2 linked regions of the Euzebya sp. genome follow. The protein of the gene in region 2 interacts with the protein of the main gene of each other region in a pairwise test. Links are inferred from orthologs where the notes say so. Each region holds a gene or a part of one and is shown on either strand. Other genes may lie near its edges. The genes, in order: ACEQ2X_RS11025 and def.

Region 1 (11,004 bases), on a different replicon or contig from region 2:
CCTGCCCGACCCCGGGGAGTGGAGGGAGTGGCTGGTGGCCGGCGACCCCGCCGACCTCGACGAGGAGGCCGGCCGGCGACGCGGGCTGGCCGCCACGATGCTGGTGCTCGCGCTGCCCGGCTCGGCGTACCTCTACCAGGGGGAGGAGCTGGGGTTGCCCGACGTGTGGGACCTGCCTGAGGACGTCCTCGACGACCCGGTGTTCTTCCGCTCCGACGGCGAGGAGAGGGGGCGCGACGGCTGCCGGGTCCCGCTCCCCTGGACCGACGAGCCCCCGTACTTCGGCTTCTCCGACGGCGGGGCGTGGCTGCCCCAACCCGACCGGTTCGGGCCCCTCGCCGTCGCCCGCCAGCAGGGGGACCCGGGCTCCGCGCTCGAGCTGCACCGGCGCGCGCTCGAGCTGCGCCGCGCCCACGCGCCCGCCGACACCGCGCTCGAGTGGCTGGACCTCGACCTCGGCGAGGACGTGCTCGCCTTCCGCCGGTCGTCAGGGCTGGTCTGCGTCACCAACTTCGGGCGGGTGCCGGTGCCGCTGCCCTCCGGCGAGGTCGTCCTCAGCACCGCACCCGTCGAGGACGGGACCGTGCCGGGCGACGCCACCGCGTGGCTGCTCGAGCGCTGACCCGCTGATCCCCGGCCAGCCGGGCTGGCGACCGGCCCCCTCGAAGCTGCCGACCCAGGTCCGCGCCCGGTCGAGGGCCAGCCACGCCGCCGTGGTGTCCCGCAGGTCCGCGTCACCGCCATCGGCGAGCTGCTCCCGGACCTGCCACGCGTGCAGCAGCGCGGCCAGCGCGGCGTCGAAGGGCGTGGTGGTCGCCATCGCCACCGACCATAGGCCCGCCCGACGGGCCACCGGCGGGTCCACTGCCCGCGGCGGGCGTCAGCCGCTGTCGCCGTCGACCAGGCGGTAGTCGAGGCTGGTCGCCCCGATCTGCCAGCGGGCGTCGTCCAGCTCGACCATGATCGCGCTGAGCGCCGCGGCCGGGCTGGTGGCGCGGACCTCGACCGTGCCGACGATGACCTGGGTGCCGTCCTCTCCGGCGCGGACGCGGTGACCGAGGACCGACCCGACCAGTCGGACCGCCGTCGCGATGCGCGGCCACGCGTCGTCGACGTCGCCCGGCACCGTCATGGCCACCTCGACGACGTGGGGGACGTCCTCCTCCTGCTCGGGCCTGGGCTCGACGAGCATGCCCGCGTCCTTGACGGCGGTCACCACGTCCACGGGTTGGGCGGGTCCGACGTCGATCGCGACGAGCTGCCAGCACCGCGGGGTCGCCCAGGCGATGTGGGTCGTGGCGTTCCGCAGCCCGTCGGCGGTCGGCGCGACCGGGGTCACGACGATGTCGCCGGTGCGGCTGACGTGCTCGAGGGCGCGGGGGATGTCGACCTCCGACCGGACCGTCGGCACCGACCCCGTCTGCAGCGCGTCGGGCAGGGGCAGGTCGGGGTCGCCGCTGCGGACGACCAGCAGGGACGACGTCGTCGCCGCGCGGAGGCGTTCGGCGAGCTCGACGGCCAGGTCGACCCCGCGGCGGCCGGACGCCGACAGGTGGTCGTCGCCGAGGGGCAGGAGCACGCGCCCGAACTCGTCGACGGCGGGGCGGACCACGGCGAGGGGCACCCGCGAGCGGCCCATGATCGAGTCGATCAGCTCGCCGAAGACGTTGTGGGACGTCGACTCGCCCTGCCACCCCATCACGACGAGGCTGGCGTCGTGGACGTCGACGGCGTCCAGCACCGCGGTCGGGACGCGCTGGCCGTGCACGACCTCGGCGCGGGCCTCGACCCCGAGGTCGCGAGCGGCGTGCGCCGCGAGGTCGACCGCGCGCTTGGCCACCGCGGTCGCGGCGGCGTCCTGGCCCGGCGTGGCCACCGAGACGGGCACCACCGTCCCGCCGTCGGGGCGCGCCACCATCGCGGCCAGACGTCCCAGCCACGGCGCGGTCGTGGGGCTGGCGAGGGGTACGACGACCACACGTCCCAGGCTCACGCGGACCCTACCTTCCTATGGTCACACGCCGTCGAGTCGCGCCTCACCGGGCCAACGCTAGCAGGGTCGCCCCCGGCGAGGCCGGCCGCGACGTGCGCCAGGTGCCCGCGGTCACCTAGCCTCGGGGCGATGCGGACCGACGATCCCCCGACCCGGGCGGCCCTGGACGACGTCGCGGCGGCCCGGTGGCGGTGACCGGGTCGGTGGACGGGTGGGATCCCGCTGCGTACGGGGACGACTGGGCCGCGGACTACGACGCGGTGACCGCGCACCTGGCCGACGACGCGGCGGCGGCCGTGCGCTTCGTGCTGGCGCGCACCCCGCCGGGCAGCCGGGTCCTCGAGCTCGGGGTGGGGACCGGCCGGGTCGCGCTGCCCCTCGCGGCGGCGGACCGCGAGGTCGTCGGCGTCGACGCGTCCGCGCGCATGTTGGACGTCCTGACGTCCAAGCCGGGCGGCGACCGCGTGCGCGCGGTGCGGGGCGACATCGTCGAGCCACCGGTCGCGGGCCCCTTCGCGGCCGTGCTGATCCTGTTCAACACCCTGTACCTGCTGCCAGCGCAGGCAGCCCAGGTCGCCTGCCTCGCGCGCGCCGGCGCGGTCCTCGCCCCCGACGGCGTCGTCGTCGTCGACGCCGCGGTGCCCCGTCCGGACCTGCTCGTCGAGGGCGTGGGCGGACCGGGTGCGGCGGCTGGCCACGTCGCCCTGGCGGTGTCCGACCACGACCCGGTCGCGCAGGTCATGACCGCCGCGCACGTCGTGATCTCCCCCGACGGGCCCCGGACCCTCCGCACGCGGCTGCGCTACGCCCACCCCGCCGAGATCGACCTCATGGCGCAGCTCGCGGGCCTGACCCCGGTCGAGCGGTTCGCGGACTTCGACGGTGCGCCGCTCGACCGCGACGCGGTGCGCCACATCACCACCTACGCCGCCGTCGGGCGGCCGGACGAGAGGAGCGAGTCGTGGAGCTGACCGTCGACGGCGAGGTGCAGATCCTCACCCTGGACGCCGACCACCAGGTCCTGAACCCGGCCACGGTCGCCGCGTGGGGGGACGTGCTCGACCGCATCGACGCGCTCGAGGGTCCCGCGGCCCTGGTGATCACCGGGTCCGGGAGGTCCTTCCACCAGGGCCTCGACCTGCAGGCGATGTCGACGCTGGGCGAGGGTACCGGCGACTTCATCCGCTCCGTCCACCAGCTGTTCGGTCGACTGCTCCGCCTCGACCTGCCGACGGTCGCGGCGGTCAACGGCCACGCGCAGGCCGCCGGGGCGATGCTGGTCCAGTGCGCCGACCTCCGCATCATGCGCGCCGAGCGCGGGTGGTTCCGGCTGCCCGAGGTCGAGCTGGGTCTGCCCTTCACGGTCGTGATGCAGCACCTCCTGGCCACCCGGCTGCCCCACCCCGGCCAGCACCGGCTGATGGTCCTCGGCGAGCAGGTCGGCGGGGCCGACGCCGCCCGGCTCGGGGCGGTGGACCACGCGGTCGAGGGGGAGGACGCCGCGCTCGCGGTCGCGGTCGACCGCGCGGCAGCCCTCGCCCGGTTCCGGGGCCCTACCCTCCACACGATCCGCACGCGGCTGTACGCCGACCTGCTCGCGGTCATCGACGCCGACCTCGACCGGGCGGACCCCTTCAGCCACTGAGGCCCCGCAGGGCCCCTGGGTGACGGTGGCCGCGCACCGGGTAGGAGGTGTGGGTGGACGTCCTGACGACCGTCGACTGGACCCCGGTGTGGCGCATCCTCCTCGCCGCCGGCCTGGCCCTCCCCATCGGCCTCGAGCGGGAGGTCCGCGGCAAGGCCGCCGGCCTCCGCACGCTGCTGCTGCTCGCCGCCGCCGCCGGGACCCTCGGCTGGCTGTCGGTGACCGCGGGCGAGGCGCACCCGAACTCCGACGCCACCCGCATCGCCTCCTACACCATCGCGGGGATCGGGTTCCTCGGCGCAGGTCTGATCTTCGGCATCCGCGGTCGGCTGTACGGCCTCACCACCGCGGTCGCCGCCTTCACGGTGACGGCGATCGGCCTGACCGCCGGCATGGGCTACCCGCTCGCCGCCACCGCGCTGACCGTCGTGGCGCTGCTCGCCCTGCGCCCCGCGGACTGGGTGAAGGCCCGCACGTACGCGCGCTGGACCCGGGCCGAGGCGACCTTGCACGTCGTGGTCTCACCCGACGGCGGCCTGGACCGGATCCACCTGGCAGTCGCCGGCAGCCGGGCCGAGCTGCGGGCGCTCGAGTTCACCCCGCTCGAGGACGGCCGGCTGGTCGTGCAGATGACCGTGCGCGGCAAGGACGACGACATCGAGGACCTGTCCCACCGCATCCGCGCGGAGGACGGCGTCCTCGGCCTGGCGACGGTCGCGGGCGCCGCGCAGACGATCGGCGACTAGCGCGTCAGGTCGCTGACAGGTCAGATGTGGCCCCGGGCCACCAGCTCCTCGGCGATCTGGACGGTGTTGAGCGCGGCGCCCTTCAGGAGGTTGTCGCCCACGCACCAGAAGTTGAGGGACCGCTCGTCGTGCAGGTCCTCGCGGACGCGCCCGACCGCGACCTCGTCGCGACCGGCGAACTCGAGGGGCGTGGGGAGGTCGGCCACGACCATGCCGGGGAACCCGTCCAGCACCTCGAGCGCGCCCTCGCGGGTCACCGGCGAGGCGAACGTCGCGCGGACGGCGGCGGCGTGGCCGGCGACGACCGGGACGCGCACGCAGGTCGGCGCGACCTCGAGGTCGGCGATCCCGAGGATCTTGCGGGACTCGTTGAGCAGCTTCAGCTCCTCGTCGGTGTACCCGTTCTCCTGGGCGGTCCCGAGCAGCGGGACGACGTTGAAGGCGATCGGGGCGGCGAAGGTCCGCGGCTCGACGAGCTTCGCGGCGGCCTGGCCGTCGGTGCGCAGGCTGTCCCACGCGCCGGCGAGCGGCTCGATCTGGTCGTGCAGCTCGTCGATGCCGGACTGGCCGGCGCCGCCGGCCGCCTGGTAGCTGCTGACGACCATCGACACCAGGCCGAAGGCGTCGTGGAGCGCCTTCAGCGGCAGCATCACCGCCATCGTGGTGCAGTTCGGGTTCGCGACGATGCCCTTGGCGGGGCGCTCGGCGAGCAGGTCGGCGTTGACCTCGGTGACGATCAGCGGGACCTCGGGGTCCATGCGGAACGCCGAGGAGTTGTCCACGACGATGGCGCCCGCCTCGACCGCCCGCGGCGCGTGCTCGAGCGAGCGGCCGCCGCCCGCGCTGAACAGCGCCACGTCGACGCCGTCGAAGGCATCGGGCTCGCTGAGCGCGCGGACCGTGATGTCGCGGTCGCGCCAGCGGATCACCCGGCCGGCGGAGCGCTCGCTGGCGAGCAGCACGAGCTCGTCGAGGGGGAAGTCCCGCCGGTCGAGCAGGCGGCGGAGGTCCTGGCCGACGGCGCCGGTGGCGCCGGCGATCGCCACGGTGCGGGTCATGCGTTGGCTCCTTCGATGCTGACCGGGGTGCCGCTGTCGAGGCCGAAGGCGGTGTGGATCGCGGTGACCGCGGTCTCGACGTCCGCCTCGTCGACCACGACGGAGATCCGGATCGTGGAGGTGGAGATCATCTCGATGTTGACGCCGGCGTCGCTGAGCGCGGTGAACATCCGCGCCGCCACCCCGGGGTTGGTCTTCATGCCGGCGCCGACGAGGGACACCTTGCCGATCTGGGAGTCGACCTCGAGGCCCGCCGCGCCGACGTCCACCAGCAGCGGTTCGAGGACGTCCCGCGCCGTCTTCGCGTCGGTCAGCGGGATGGTGAAGGTCATGTCCGTCGTGCCGGTCGCGGAGACGTTCTGGACGATCATGTCGACGTTGACGTTCGCCTCGGCGAGGACGGTGAACACGCGGGCGGCGACGCCGGGCTTGTCCGGGACGCCGCGGACGGTGACCTTGCCCTCCGAGCGGTCGTGGGCGACGCCGGAGATGATGGCCTGCTCCATGGGGGTTCCTCCTGGTCGGGCGTGGACCCAGGTGCCGTCGTGGTGGGAGAAGGACGAGCGGACGTGGATGTCGACGCCGTGGTTGCGGCCGAACTCGACCGAGCGGGTGTGGAGGACGCCGGCGCCGTGGGCGGCCAGCTCCAGCATCTCCTCCGCGGTGATGTGGTCGACCTTCCGCGCCGTGGGGACGATCCGCGGGTCGGCGGTGTACACCCCGTCGACGTCGGTGTAGATCTCGCAGACGTGGGCGCCGAGGGCCGCGGCGAGCGCCACCGCCGTCGTGTCGGTGCCGCCGCGCCCGAGCGTCGTCACGTCCTTGGTCTCGCGCGACACGCCCTGGAAGCCGGCGACGATCACGACGTGCCCGCCTGCGAGGGCCTCGGTGATCCGCCCCGGCGTGATGTCGAGGATCTTCGCCTTGCCGTGGACGGTGTCGGTGATGATCCCGGCCTGGGACCCGGTGAACGAGCGCGCCGACAGCCCCTCCTCCTGGATCGCCATCGCGAGCAGGGCCATCGAGATCCGCTCACCCGCGGTCAGGAGCATGTCCAGCTCGCGACCCGGCGGGTGGGGTGAGATCGCCTCGGCCTGGCGGATCAGCTCGTCGGTGGTCTTGCCCATCGCGCTGACCGCGACGACCACGTCGTTGCCCGCCCGCTTCGTCCGCGCGATGCGGTCGGCGACCCGCGCGATGCGGTCGGTGTCGGCGACGGACGTCCCGCCGTACTTCTGCACGATGATGGGTGCGCTGGGACCGCTCATGGTCCGCCAGATGGTAGCGGCTGGGCGCCTGCCGCCTCGGGCGCTCAGGTCGTCTGATCGGCGGTGGGGTGGAGCGGTCCGGGGAGGAACACCGCCCCGGTCCCGCGGCTGGCCACCACGTCACCGGGGTTCGAGATCCGACAGCGCTGCAGCGACAGGCAGCCGCAGCCGATGCAGCTGTCGAGCCCGTCGCGGAGGGCCTCCAACGCCTGGATCTCCGCGTCGAGCCGCGACTGCCAGCGACGGGAGATCCTCGTCCAGTCGGCCTTGGTCGGCGTCCGTCCGCGCGGCAGCTGGCCGAGGGCCTCGGCGATCTCCTCGAGGGTCAGGCCGACGTGGCGGGCCGCAGCGATGAACGCGAGTCGCCGCAGCACGTCGCGGTGGTAGCGGCGTTGCCCTCCCGCCGTGCGCTCCGCGTCGATCAGGCCCCTCCGCTCGTAGAAGCGGAGGGCGGAGGGGGCGAACCCGCTGCGGTCCGCGACCTCGCTGACGGTCATCTGCTCCGTGGGCACCGGGCACCTCCTGCTGGAACCACTTGACTTGAAGTCAACTTCAAGTTCTACCGTCGCGCAAGATCCATCGACGACCCACCCGGAGAGCCCCATGTCCCCCACCCCCACCCCCACCCGCACCGCGATCGTGACCGGCGCCTCCCGCGGGCTCGGCCTCGCGCTGACGAGCGCGCTGTCCCGCGACGGCTGGCGCGTCGTGGCCACCGCCCGGACCGCCGACGACCTGGTGGCCGCGACCGCTGGCCTGCCCGGGGTGACCGCCGTGGCGGGCGACGTGGCGGACGCCGACCACCGCCACCGGCTGGTCGCGACCGCCGGTCCGCGCCTGGACCTGCTGGTCAACGGCGCGAGCCTGCTCGGCCCGAGCCCCCTCCCCCGCCTCGCCGACGTCGCCCTGTCAGCGCTCCGCGAGGTGCTCGAGGTGAACGTGGTCGCACCCCTCGGCCTGGTCCAGACCGCCCTCCCGGCCCTGCGCGCAGCCGGTGGGATCGTGATCGACGTCACGTCGGATGCCGCCGAGGGCGACTGGGAGGGGTGGGGGACCTACGGGGCCTCCAAGGCCGCGCTCGACCGGGTGAGCGCCGTGCTCGGGACCGAGGAGCCCCAGCTGGCGGTCTACGCCCTGGACCCCGGTGACATGCGGACCCGGATGCACGCCGACGCCTTCCCGGGCGAGGACATCAGCGACCGCCCGCTGCCGGAGGCGGTGGTCGGCCCGATCCTCGACCTGGTCGCCCGGCGGCCGTCCAGCGGCCGGTACCGCGTGGCGGACCTGGCTGTGGCGGACCTGGCTGTGGCGGCCCGCCCGGAGGAGGTGCGCGCGTGACCGCGATGCTCCGGCCCGGGACGCGGTTCACCGTCCCGCAGGACCGGTGGGCGACCGAGCCGCCCGAGCGGCGGGGGCTGGCCCGCGACGAGGTGCGCCTGCTCGTGGCCGGGTCCGACCGGCTCTCCCACGGACGGTTCGTCGACCTCCCGCGCCACCTCCGACCCGGCGACCTGCTGGTGGTGAACACCTCGGCGACCCGCCCGGCGGCGATCGACGGGACCGCCGACCCCGGACCGCTCGTCGTCCACCTCTCCACCGCCCACGACGACGGCACCTGGACCGTCGAGCTGCGGCGCAGCCGCAGTGAGACACAGGCGGGGGGGCACCCCGGATCGGCCGCAGGCCGGGACGGGGTGGGCCAGCTGCGGCGCAGACGCGGTGAGGGACGGGCCGGCGGGGACGGGCCGGTGCTCGACGCCGGGCCGGGCGACCTCGTCGCGCTCACGGGTGGGGGGCACCTCCGCCTGCTGCACCCCGTCGCCGCGGGCCCGGGAGGTCGGGGGGTGCGCCTGTGGCGGGCGGGGATCACCGTCGACGGGCGGATCAGCGACCACATGGCCGCGCACGGCCGCCCGATCCGGTACGGCGCGACCGGCGCGGTCGGGCTCGACGCGTACCAGACCGTCTTCGCGCGACACCCCGGGTCGGCCGAGATGCCGTCGGCCGGACGGCCCTTCAGCCACCGGCTGGTCGCCGAGCTCGTGAGCCGCGGTGTCGGGATCGCCCCGGTCACGCTGCACGCCGGCGTGTCCTCCCAGGAGGCCGGCGAGCCGCCGCAGCCCGAGTGGGCCGACGTGCCCGCCCCGACCGCGGCGCGCGTGGACCTCGCCCGCCGGCTCGGCCACCGCGTCATCGCCGTCGGCACGACCGTCACCCGGGCGCTCGAGGCCGCCGCCGACCGGCGCCCGGGCCACGGCATCGCCGCCTTCAGGGGCTGGACGGACCTGGTCGTCACCCCCGAGCGCGGCGTCCGCGTCGTCGACGGGATCATCACGGGGTGGCACGAGCCGGAGGCCAGCCACCTCCTGCTGCTCGAGGCCGTCGCCGGGCCCGAGCTGGTCCGGCGCGCCTACGGGGCGGCCCTCGACGGCCCGTACCTGTGGCACGAGTTCGGCGACAGCGCCGTGTTCCTGCCGTGAGCGCCTACCCCGACCCCGGGACGACGCCGAGCGCCACCAGCAGGAAGGTGAGGCTGCGCGCCTCGTCCCGCCACGCCTCGTAGCGACCGCTGGGGCCACCGTGACCGGCGCCCATCTCGGTGCGGAGGAGCAGGGGCCGCGTGCCCGTCGACACCTCCCGCAACCGGGCGACCCACTTGGCGGGCTCGTGGTAGCTGACGCGGGGGTCGTTCAGGCCGGCGGTCACGTACAGGGCCGGGTAGTCGGCCGGGACGGTGTTGTCGTACGGCGAGTAGCTGAGCATGGTGGAGGCGTACGGCTCGACGCGGGGGTCGCCCCACTCCTCCCACTCGGTCACGGTCAGGGGGAGGGTCGGGTCCGACATCGTCGTGACGATGTCCACGAACGGGACCTCGGCGACCGCCGCGGCGAAGCGGTCGGGCCGCATCGTGATGCACGCGCCGACCAGCAGCCCACCGGCCGAGCCCCCGCGGATCGCGAGCCGGTCCGGGGCCGACCAGCCGGTGGCGACCAGGTGGTCGGCGGCGGCCAGGGTGTCGGTGAACGTGTTCCGCTTGTGCTCGAGCTTGCCGTCGAGGTACCAGCGGCGGCCGCCCTCGCCCCCGCCGCGCGGGTGCACCAGCGCGAAGGTGACCCCGCGGTCGAGCAGGCTGAGCCGGGCCACGCTGAAGACGGCCGGGATGGAGATCTCGTAGGAGCCGTAGCCGTACAGCACGCACGCGGCGGTGCCGTCCACCGGCGTGTCCACGTGGCGCACGACGTCGACCGGTACGCGGGTCCCGTCCTCGGCCGTCGCCCACAGCCGATCGGCGGTGTACGCGTCGAGGTCGACGTTCGGGGTCGGCTCGCGGCGCACCAGCCGGCGCTCGCCGGTCCTGACGTCGACGTCGTAGGTCGACCGCGGCACCGACATCGACTCGACGCCGACGCGGAGGACGTCGGTCTCGTAGATCCGGTTCGCGCCGATCGTGACGTCGTGGGGCTCGTCGAGGACGTCGACGACGCGGCTGGTGCCGTCGCGGAACCGCACCTCGACCTCCCGCGCCATGTCCCGCCAACTGAGGATCGCCAGGTGGTCGGCGAACGGTGCGGCGGCGACGATGCGGCGACCGGGCTGGTGGGCGACCAGCTCCTCCCACTCCCCCGGCGCGTCGAGGGGCGCGGTCATCACCCGGAAGTCCTCCGCGCCGTCGTTCGTGACGATGACGAACCGGTCGCCCCAGTGGTCGACGTCGTACTCGACGCCCTCGGCCCGCGGGCGCACGACGCGTGGGGTCGCGGTCGGGTCGTCCGCTGGCAGCACCCGGACCTCGCTGGTGGTCTTCGAGCTCGAGGCGATGACGATCCAGTCCCCGCTGCGGGTGTCGCCGATGCCGACGAAGAAGCGCTCGTCGTCATCGCGGAGCACCTCCACGTCGTCGTCCTGGCTGGTGCCCAGGCGGTGGCGCATCACCCGGTGGGGTCGCTCCTGGGCGTCCGGCACCGCGTCGAAGAGGTGCTGGCAGTCGGCGGACCACGCCGACCCGCCCCACGCGGTGTCGACCAGCACGTCGTCGAGGTCGACACCGGCGTCGATGTCGCGGATGCGGATGGTGTAGCGCTCGCGGCCCGTCGTGTCCGATCCCCAGGCCGCCAGGCGGTGGTCGGGGCTGACGTCCAGCACACCGAGCTCGAAGAACGCGTGCCCCTCCGCCTCGTCGTTGACGTCGAGGACGAGCTGGTCGCCGGCGTCGTCCGCGCTGCGGCCGCGGGTGAGGATGACGTAGTCCCGTCCCTCCTCGGTCCGCCGCTGGTACCACCACCCACCCGGGTGC
Region 2 (5,691 bases):
AGTTGGCCGTCCTCGTTGTAGGTGAGGGTGACGTTCTGGGCTTCTGAGAAGCTCTGCAGGCTGTCATAGCCGGCGGACACCTGGGTGTAGGCGTAGATGCCGCCGCCGATGAAGGCGATGCCGATGGCGGCGAGGACGACGCCGAGGATGCGGATGCGGGACGCGATCATGACGGTGGACCTCCTCGTAAGGTCCCAGGTCTCCGGTCTGGTGTGGTTGGTGGGGTGTGGTGGAGACACCATCAGCATCGACACCCGGCCGGAATGTCGACAGGCCGCACAGCCCCCTCCCCGCGGGACCCTCGACCCCACCCGGCACGGACCACACGACCCGGGCCCCCGGGGGCTAGGGTGCACCGCGTGGACGCTCCGGAGTGGCTGCGCGCGACGCGCGACAGGTGGACGAACCGCGGGCAGGCGCGCCCGACGTTCGCCGACGAGCCGGGACCCGGGCAGGAGTCGGTGTGGGACTACCCGCGCCCGCCGATCGTGGTGCCCGAACCCCGCCTCGTCGAGGTCGTCGACGGCGCCGATGGCCTGGTGGCCCGGTCCACCCGCGCGGTCCGGGTCCTCGAGACGGCCAGCCCACCGACGGTCTACGTGCCGCCGGACGACGTCGTCGACGGTGCGCTCGAGCCGGTGGACGGATCGAGCCTGTGCGAGTGGAAGGGGCAGGCGTCCTACCTGGCCCTCAGCGGCACCGACCACCCGGTCGCCTGGTGCTACCCGACGCCCTTCGACGGCTACGTCGAGCTGGCCGGGTGGGTCGCCTTCTACCCGGGCCGGGTCGCGTGCACCCTCGACGGCGAGCGGGTGCGCCCCCAGCCGGGGGGGTTCTACGGCGGCTGGGTCACCGACGAGGTGGTCGGTCCGTTCAAGGGGGATCCCGGCACCAGCGGCTGGTAGTCGCCACCCGGTCGAGTCGCACCCGTCACAGGTCCCCCGAGACCTGGTGGCCGCCGACGAACGTCGCGGCGACGAGCGGCATGCCGGGCCGGTACGCCAGGTGGGAGGGGTGGGGGGCGTCGAGGACCACGAGGTCGGCCGCGGCACCCACCGACAGGGTGCCGGCACCGGCGATCCCGAGCGATCGCGCGCCGCCCGCGGTCGCCGCCCAGAGGGCCTCGTCGAGGGTGAGGTGGCAATCGCGCACGGCCAGCGCGATCACCAGCGGCATCGACGAGGTGTAGCTCGATCCCGGGTTGCAGTTGCTGGCCAGCGCGACCGTGGCGCCCGCATCCACGAGCCGACGCCCGTCGGGGTAGGGCTGGCGGGTCGAGAAGTCCGTCGCGGGCAGCAGCGTGGCGACCGTCGCCGAGCCGGCGAGGGCCTCCACGTCGGCGTCGGACAGGTGGGTGCAGTGGTCGGCCGAGGCGCAGCCCAGCTCGACGCCGAGCTGCACGCCGGGCCCGGCGCTGAGCTGGTTGGCGTGGATCCGCGGCACCAGCCCCGCCGCGATGCCCGCCTCCAGCACCGTCCGCGACTGGTCGGCGTCGAACGCGCCGACCTCGCAGAACACGTCCACGCTGCCGGCCAGCATCGCGCAGGCGTCCAGCACGTCGCCGACGACCAGCTCGACGAAGGCGTCGGCGCCGCCGGGGAACCCCGGCGGGGTGACGTGGGCGCCGAGCAACGTGGTGTGCGGCGTGACCTCGCGGGCCAGGGACAGCAGCCGCGCCTCCTGGGACGGCGTCGCGCCGTAGCCGGACTTCACCTCGACGGTGGTGGTCCCGCCCGCGCGCGCCTCGGCGATCCGGCGGGCCAGGCCGGCACGCAGCTCGTCGTCGGACGCCGCCGTCGTGGCGGCGATGGTCCGCGCGATGCCGCCGGCCTCGTAGGGCGCGCCGGCCATGCGGGCGGTGAACTCCTCGCCCCGGTCGCCCGCGAAGACGAGGTGGGTGTGGCTGTCGACGAAGCCGGGGATCACCGCGCGGCCGCCCACGTCGACGCGGCGGTCCGCCGGCGGGGCGGAGCCGGTGCCGACCGCGAGGACCCGCCCCTCCCCCGGTCGGTGGGACTCGATGACCAGCCAGGCATCGTCCAACCCGCAGCCGGCGCCGGGCATCGCCGGGTGCGCCTCGCCGTGCAGCGGGTCGTGGGTCACGAGCCGGGCGATCCCGGTCAGCGCGACGGTGCTCATGGCCGGGGCTGTCCGCTGACCGCGGCGATCGCGCCGGTCAGCTCCGCGGGCACGTCGAGGTCGACGTGCCGGCCGTCTCGGACGGTCCACCGCCCGCCGACCATCACGTCGGTGACGTCGGCCGCCGTGCCGGCGAAGACCACGCCGTCGAGCAGGTCGGTGCGGGGCAGGCCCGCGAGGCGCACCGACCCGAGCCCGACGACGCACAGGTCCGCGAGCATGCCGGGCGCGATCCGGCCGGCATCGGACCAGCCGAGGCTGTGGGCGCCGCCCTCCGTGGCAGCCGCCATCAGCACCGACGCCGTCAGTGCGCCGCGATCCCGGCTGACGAGACGCCGGTCGAGCTCGAGGGCCCGTGCCTCCTCGAGCAGGTCGACGACGGCGTGGGAGTCGCTGCCGAGCGCGAGGCGCGCCCCGACGCGGTCGAGGCGATCCCCTGCGACGACGCCATCGGCCAGGTCCCGCTCGGTCGTCGGGCAGGCGCACACCGTGGCGCCCACCGCACCGAGCGCCCGCACGTCGTGGTCGTCGAGCCAGACCCCGTGCACGGCGGTGAACGTCGAGGACACCAGACCGGCGTCGGCCAGCAGCTGGACCGGGGTGCGGCCGTGGACGGCGCGCGCGGCCTCGACCTCGTCGGGCTGCTCGGCGACGTGGGCGTGGACCACGGCCGGGGCGTCGACCACCCCACCGGCGTGGACCAGCGCGGCGACGCGGGACAGGGCATCGGGCGGCACCGCCCGCACCGAGTGCACCGCCGCGCCGACGCGCCACGACCGTCCCTCACCCCCGCCCGGGTGCCCCGCGAGATCGGCGACCCGTGCCGCCCACTCGTCGGCCGACCCGTCGCTGAACCGCCCCTGGATCGGCGTCAGGCCCGGTGCGTCCGGCGTCGCACCCACCGCGCCCGTCAGGTACAGGGTGTCGAGCAGGGTCAGGCGCACACCCGCCTCCCCGGCGGCGGCCACGATCGCGCGCCCCATCGCGTTGGCGTCGGTGTACCGGACCCCGCCCGCGGCGTGGTGGAGGTAGTGGAACTCCCCGACGCAGGTGATGCCGGCCAGCGCCATCTCGCCGAAGGCGGCGCGGGCCAGCGCGTGGCAGGTGTCGGGGTCGAGCACCTCGGCGACCGCGTACATCTGGTCCCGCCACGTCCAGAACGACCCGCGGGTCCGCTGGGTGCGGCCGCGCAGGGCGCGGTGGAACGCGTGGCTGTGGGCGTTCACCAGGCCCGGGAGGACCAACCCCGCCAGGCGGGTGCCGGACGCCGGCAGGTCGGCGGCGCCGACGACCACCTCGGCGATCCGGTCCCCGTGGATCGTGAGCGCCACGTGGTCGTGGATCGTGCCGTCGACCAGCGCATGGTCGCAGCGGAACCGCTGCCCGGTCGACGTCACGTGCCCGTCCTGGCGTTGAGCGCTGCGGCGCGGGCCTCGAACGCCTCGGAGTGGAACCGCTGGTAGTTGTCCCACGTCGTGAACGTCGCGGGGTCCGTGACGCGGTCGAGGAAGACGTGCCCGTCGAGGTGGTCGACCTCGTGCTGGAACGTCCCGGCGGTGAGGCCCCGCTGGACGGCAGCGCGGGCGGTGCCGTCGCGGTCGGTCCAGCGCGCCTCCACCGCCACGTGCCGGCGCAGCTCACCGCGCAGCCCGGGCACCGACAGGCAGCCCTCGTTGAGCACGACCTGCTCGTCCCCGACGGGGGTGAGGGAGGGGTTGACCAGCACGGTCAGGGGGATGAGGGGCTTGTAGGGGTACCGCCGGTGGGTCCGCTCCGCGGTGACCTCGACCACCGCGATCCGGAGGGACGACCCGATCTGCGGCGCGGCGATCCCCGCCCCGTCGGCGTCGCGCATCGTGTCGATCAGGTCGTCGACGAGCTGCTGGACCTCGGCCGTGCCCAGCTCGGCGGCCGTGACCGGCGTGGTGGGCCGGCGCAGCACCGGGTCGCCGACGTGGACGAGCGGGCGGATCACGTCGTCCCGCCGTCCCGCACGGCGGGATCGAGCGGGATCCGCACGCCGCGCTCCCGGGCGACCTCGACCGCGCGGCCGTACCCGGCGTCGGCATGCCGCATCACCCCCGTGGCCGGGTCGGTGGTCAGGACCCGCTCGAGCTTCTCGGCGGCGAGGTCCGTGCCGTCGGCGACGCAGACCACACCGGCGTGGATCGAGCGGCCGATCCCGACGCCGCCGCCGTGGTGGATGCTGACCCAGGTGGCACCCGACGCGGTGGTGGCGAGCGCGTTGAGGAGGGGCCAGTCCGCGATCGCGTCGGATCCGTCGACCATGCCCTCGGTCTCGCGGTAGGGGGAGGCGACCGACCCCGAGTCGAGGTGGTCGCGGCCGATCACGATCGGGGCGGACACGGCCCCGCTGCGGACCAGGTCGTTGAACACCTGCCCCAGCCGGGCGCGCTCGCCGTAGCCGAGCCAGCAGATCCTGGCGGGCAGCCCCTGGAAGGCGACCTGTTCGGAGGCCCGTCGGATCCAGCGGGCGAGCGCCTCGTCGGTGGGGAAGGTCTCGAGGACCGCGCGGTCCGTCACGGCGATGTCCGCCGGGTCGCCGGACAGCGCCACCCAGCGGAACGGCCCCTTCCCCTCGCAGAACAGCGGCCGGATGTAGGCGGGGACGAACCCGGGGTAGTCGAAGGCCCGGTCGAACCCGCCGAGCCGCGCCTCGGCCCGCAGGGAGTTGCCGTAGTCGAACACCTCCGCGCCGGCGTCGAGGTAGCCGACCATCGCCGCGCAGTGCCGGGCCATCGACGCGCGTGCCCGACGGGTCAGCTCGGCGGGGTCCTCGGCGGCCATGCGGGCGGTCGCCTCCGGGGTCAGGTCGACCGGGACGTAGCTGAGGGGGTCGTGGGCGGACGTCTGGTCGGTGACGACGTCCGCGGCGAACCCCCGCTCGAGCAGCGCCGGCAGGACCGACGCGGCGTTGCCGACCAGCCCGACGGACAGCGGCCGGCGGTCGTCGCGGGCCCGCTCGCAGCGGGCGACCGCGTCGTCGAGGTCCTCGGTGACCTCGTCGAGGTAGCGGGTGGCGACGCGGCGGCGGGCTCGCTCGGGATCGACCTCGACGACCAGCGCGACCCCGTCGTTCATGGTGACCGCGAGCGGTTGGGCACCGCCCATGCCCCCCAGCCCGGCGGTCAGGGTGATCGTGCCGGCGAGGGTGCCGCCGAAGCGCCGGCGGGCGATCTCGGCGAAGCACTCGTAGGTGCCCTGCAGGATCCCCTGGGTGCCGATGTAGATCCACGACCCGGCGGTCATCTGGCCGTACATGGTCAGGCCCTGGCGCTCGAGCTCGCGGAACGTCTCCCAGTCCGCCCAGTCCGGCACCAGGTTCGAGTTGGCGATCAGGACCCGTGGCGCCCACTCGTGGGTGCGGATGACGCCGACCGGCTTGCCGGACTGGACCAGGAGGGTCTCGTCGTCGGCCAGGTCGGTCAGGGCGGCGACGATGCCGTCGAAGGCGGCCCACGACCGGGCGGCGCGACCGGTGCCGCCGTACACGACGAGGTCGTCGGGCCGTTCGGCCACCTCGGGGTCGAG

Evidence for each region.
Region 1: the proteins of def (region 2) and ACEQ2X_RS11025 interact in binary tests that used the Escherichia coli proteins (3 or more experiments, as listed by UniProt). The link is inferred for Euzebya sp. from one-to-one orthologs.

What each region holds. Positions count from the first base shown.
Region 1 is NZ_CAXQBR010000048.1:4,661-15,664, reverse strand. Bases 3,424-6,423 are described here. They hold ACEQ2X_RS11025 (aspartate-semialdehyde dehydrogenase), read right to left. Parts: upstream 5,443-6,423; coding sequence 4,405-5,442; downstream 3,424-4,404. Other genes in these bases: ACEQ2X_RS11020 (aspartate kinase), read right to left, coding at 5,439-6,423; ACEQ2X_RS11030 (MgtC/SapB family protein), read left to right, coding at 3,692-4,384; ACEQ2X_RS11035 (enoyl-CoA hydratase/isomerase family protein), read left to right, coding at 3,424-3,638. Also shown: ACEQ2X_RS11050 (glycoside hydrolase family 13 protein), read left to right, coding at 1-622; ACEQ2X_RS11045 (universal stress protein), read right to left, coding at 881-1,993; ACEQ2X_RS11040 (class I SAM-dependent methyltransferase), read left to right, coding at 2,179-2,964; more of ACEQ2X_RS11035, read left to right, coding at 2,955-3,423; more of ACEQ2X_RS11020, read right to left, coding at 6,424-6,710; redox-sensitive transcriptional activator SoxR, read right to left, coding at 6,755-7,207; ACEQ2X_RS11010 (SDR family NAD(P)-dependent oxidoreductase), read left to right, coding at 7,314-8,048; ACEQ2X_RS11005 (S-adenosylmethionine:tRNA ribosyltransferase-isomerase), read left to right, coding at 8,054-9,190; ACEQ2X_RS11000 (S9 family peptidase), read right to left, coding at 9,195-11,004.
Region 2 is NZ_CAXQBR010000035.1:608-6,298, forward strand. Bases 2,324-5,323 are described here. They hold def (peptide deformylase), read right to left. Parts: upstream 4,115-5,323; coding sequence 3,533-4,114; downstream 2,324-3,532. Other genes in these bases: ACEQ2X_RS08645 (formimidoylglutamate deiminase), read right to left, coding at 2,324-3,536; hutU (urocanate hydratase), read right to left, coding at 4,111-5,323. Also shown: ACEQ2X_RS08630 (hypothetical protein), read right to left, coding at 1-170; ACEQ2X_RS08635 (DUF427 domain-containing protein), read left to right, coding at 360-905; hutI (imidazolonepropionase), read right to left, coding at 931-2,139; more of ACEQ2X_RS08645, read right to left, coding at 2,136-2,323; more of hutU, read right to left, coding at 5,324-5,691. UniProt on the Escherichia coli protein: Removes the formyl group from the N-terminal Met of newly synthesized proteins. Requires at least a dipeptide for an efficient rate of reaction. N-terminal L-methionine is a prerequisite for activity but the enzyme has broad specificity at other positions.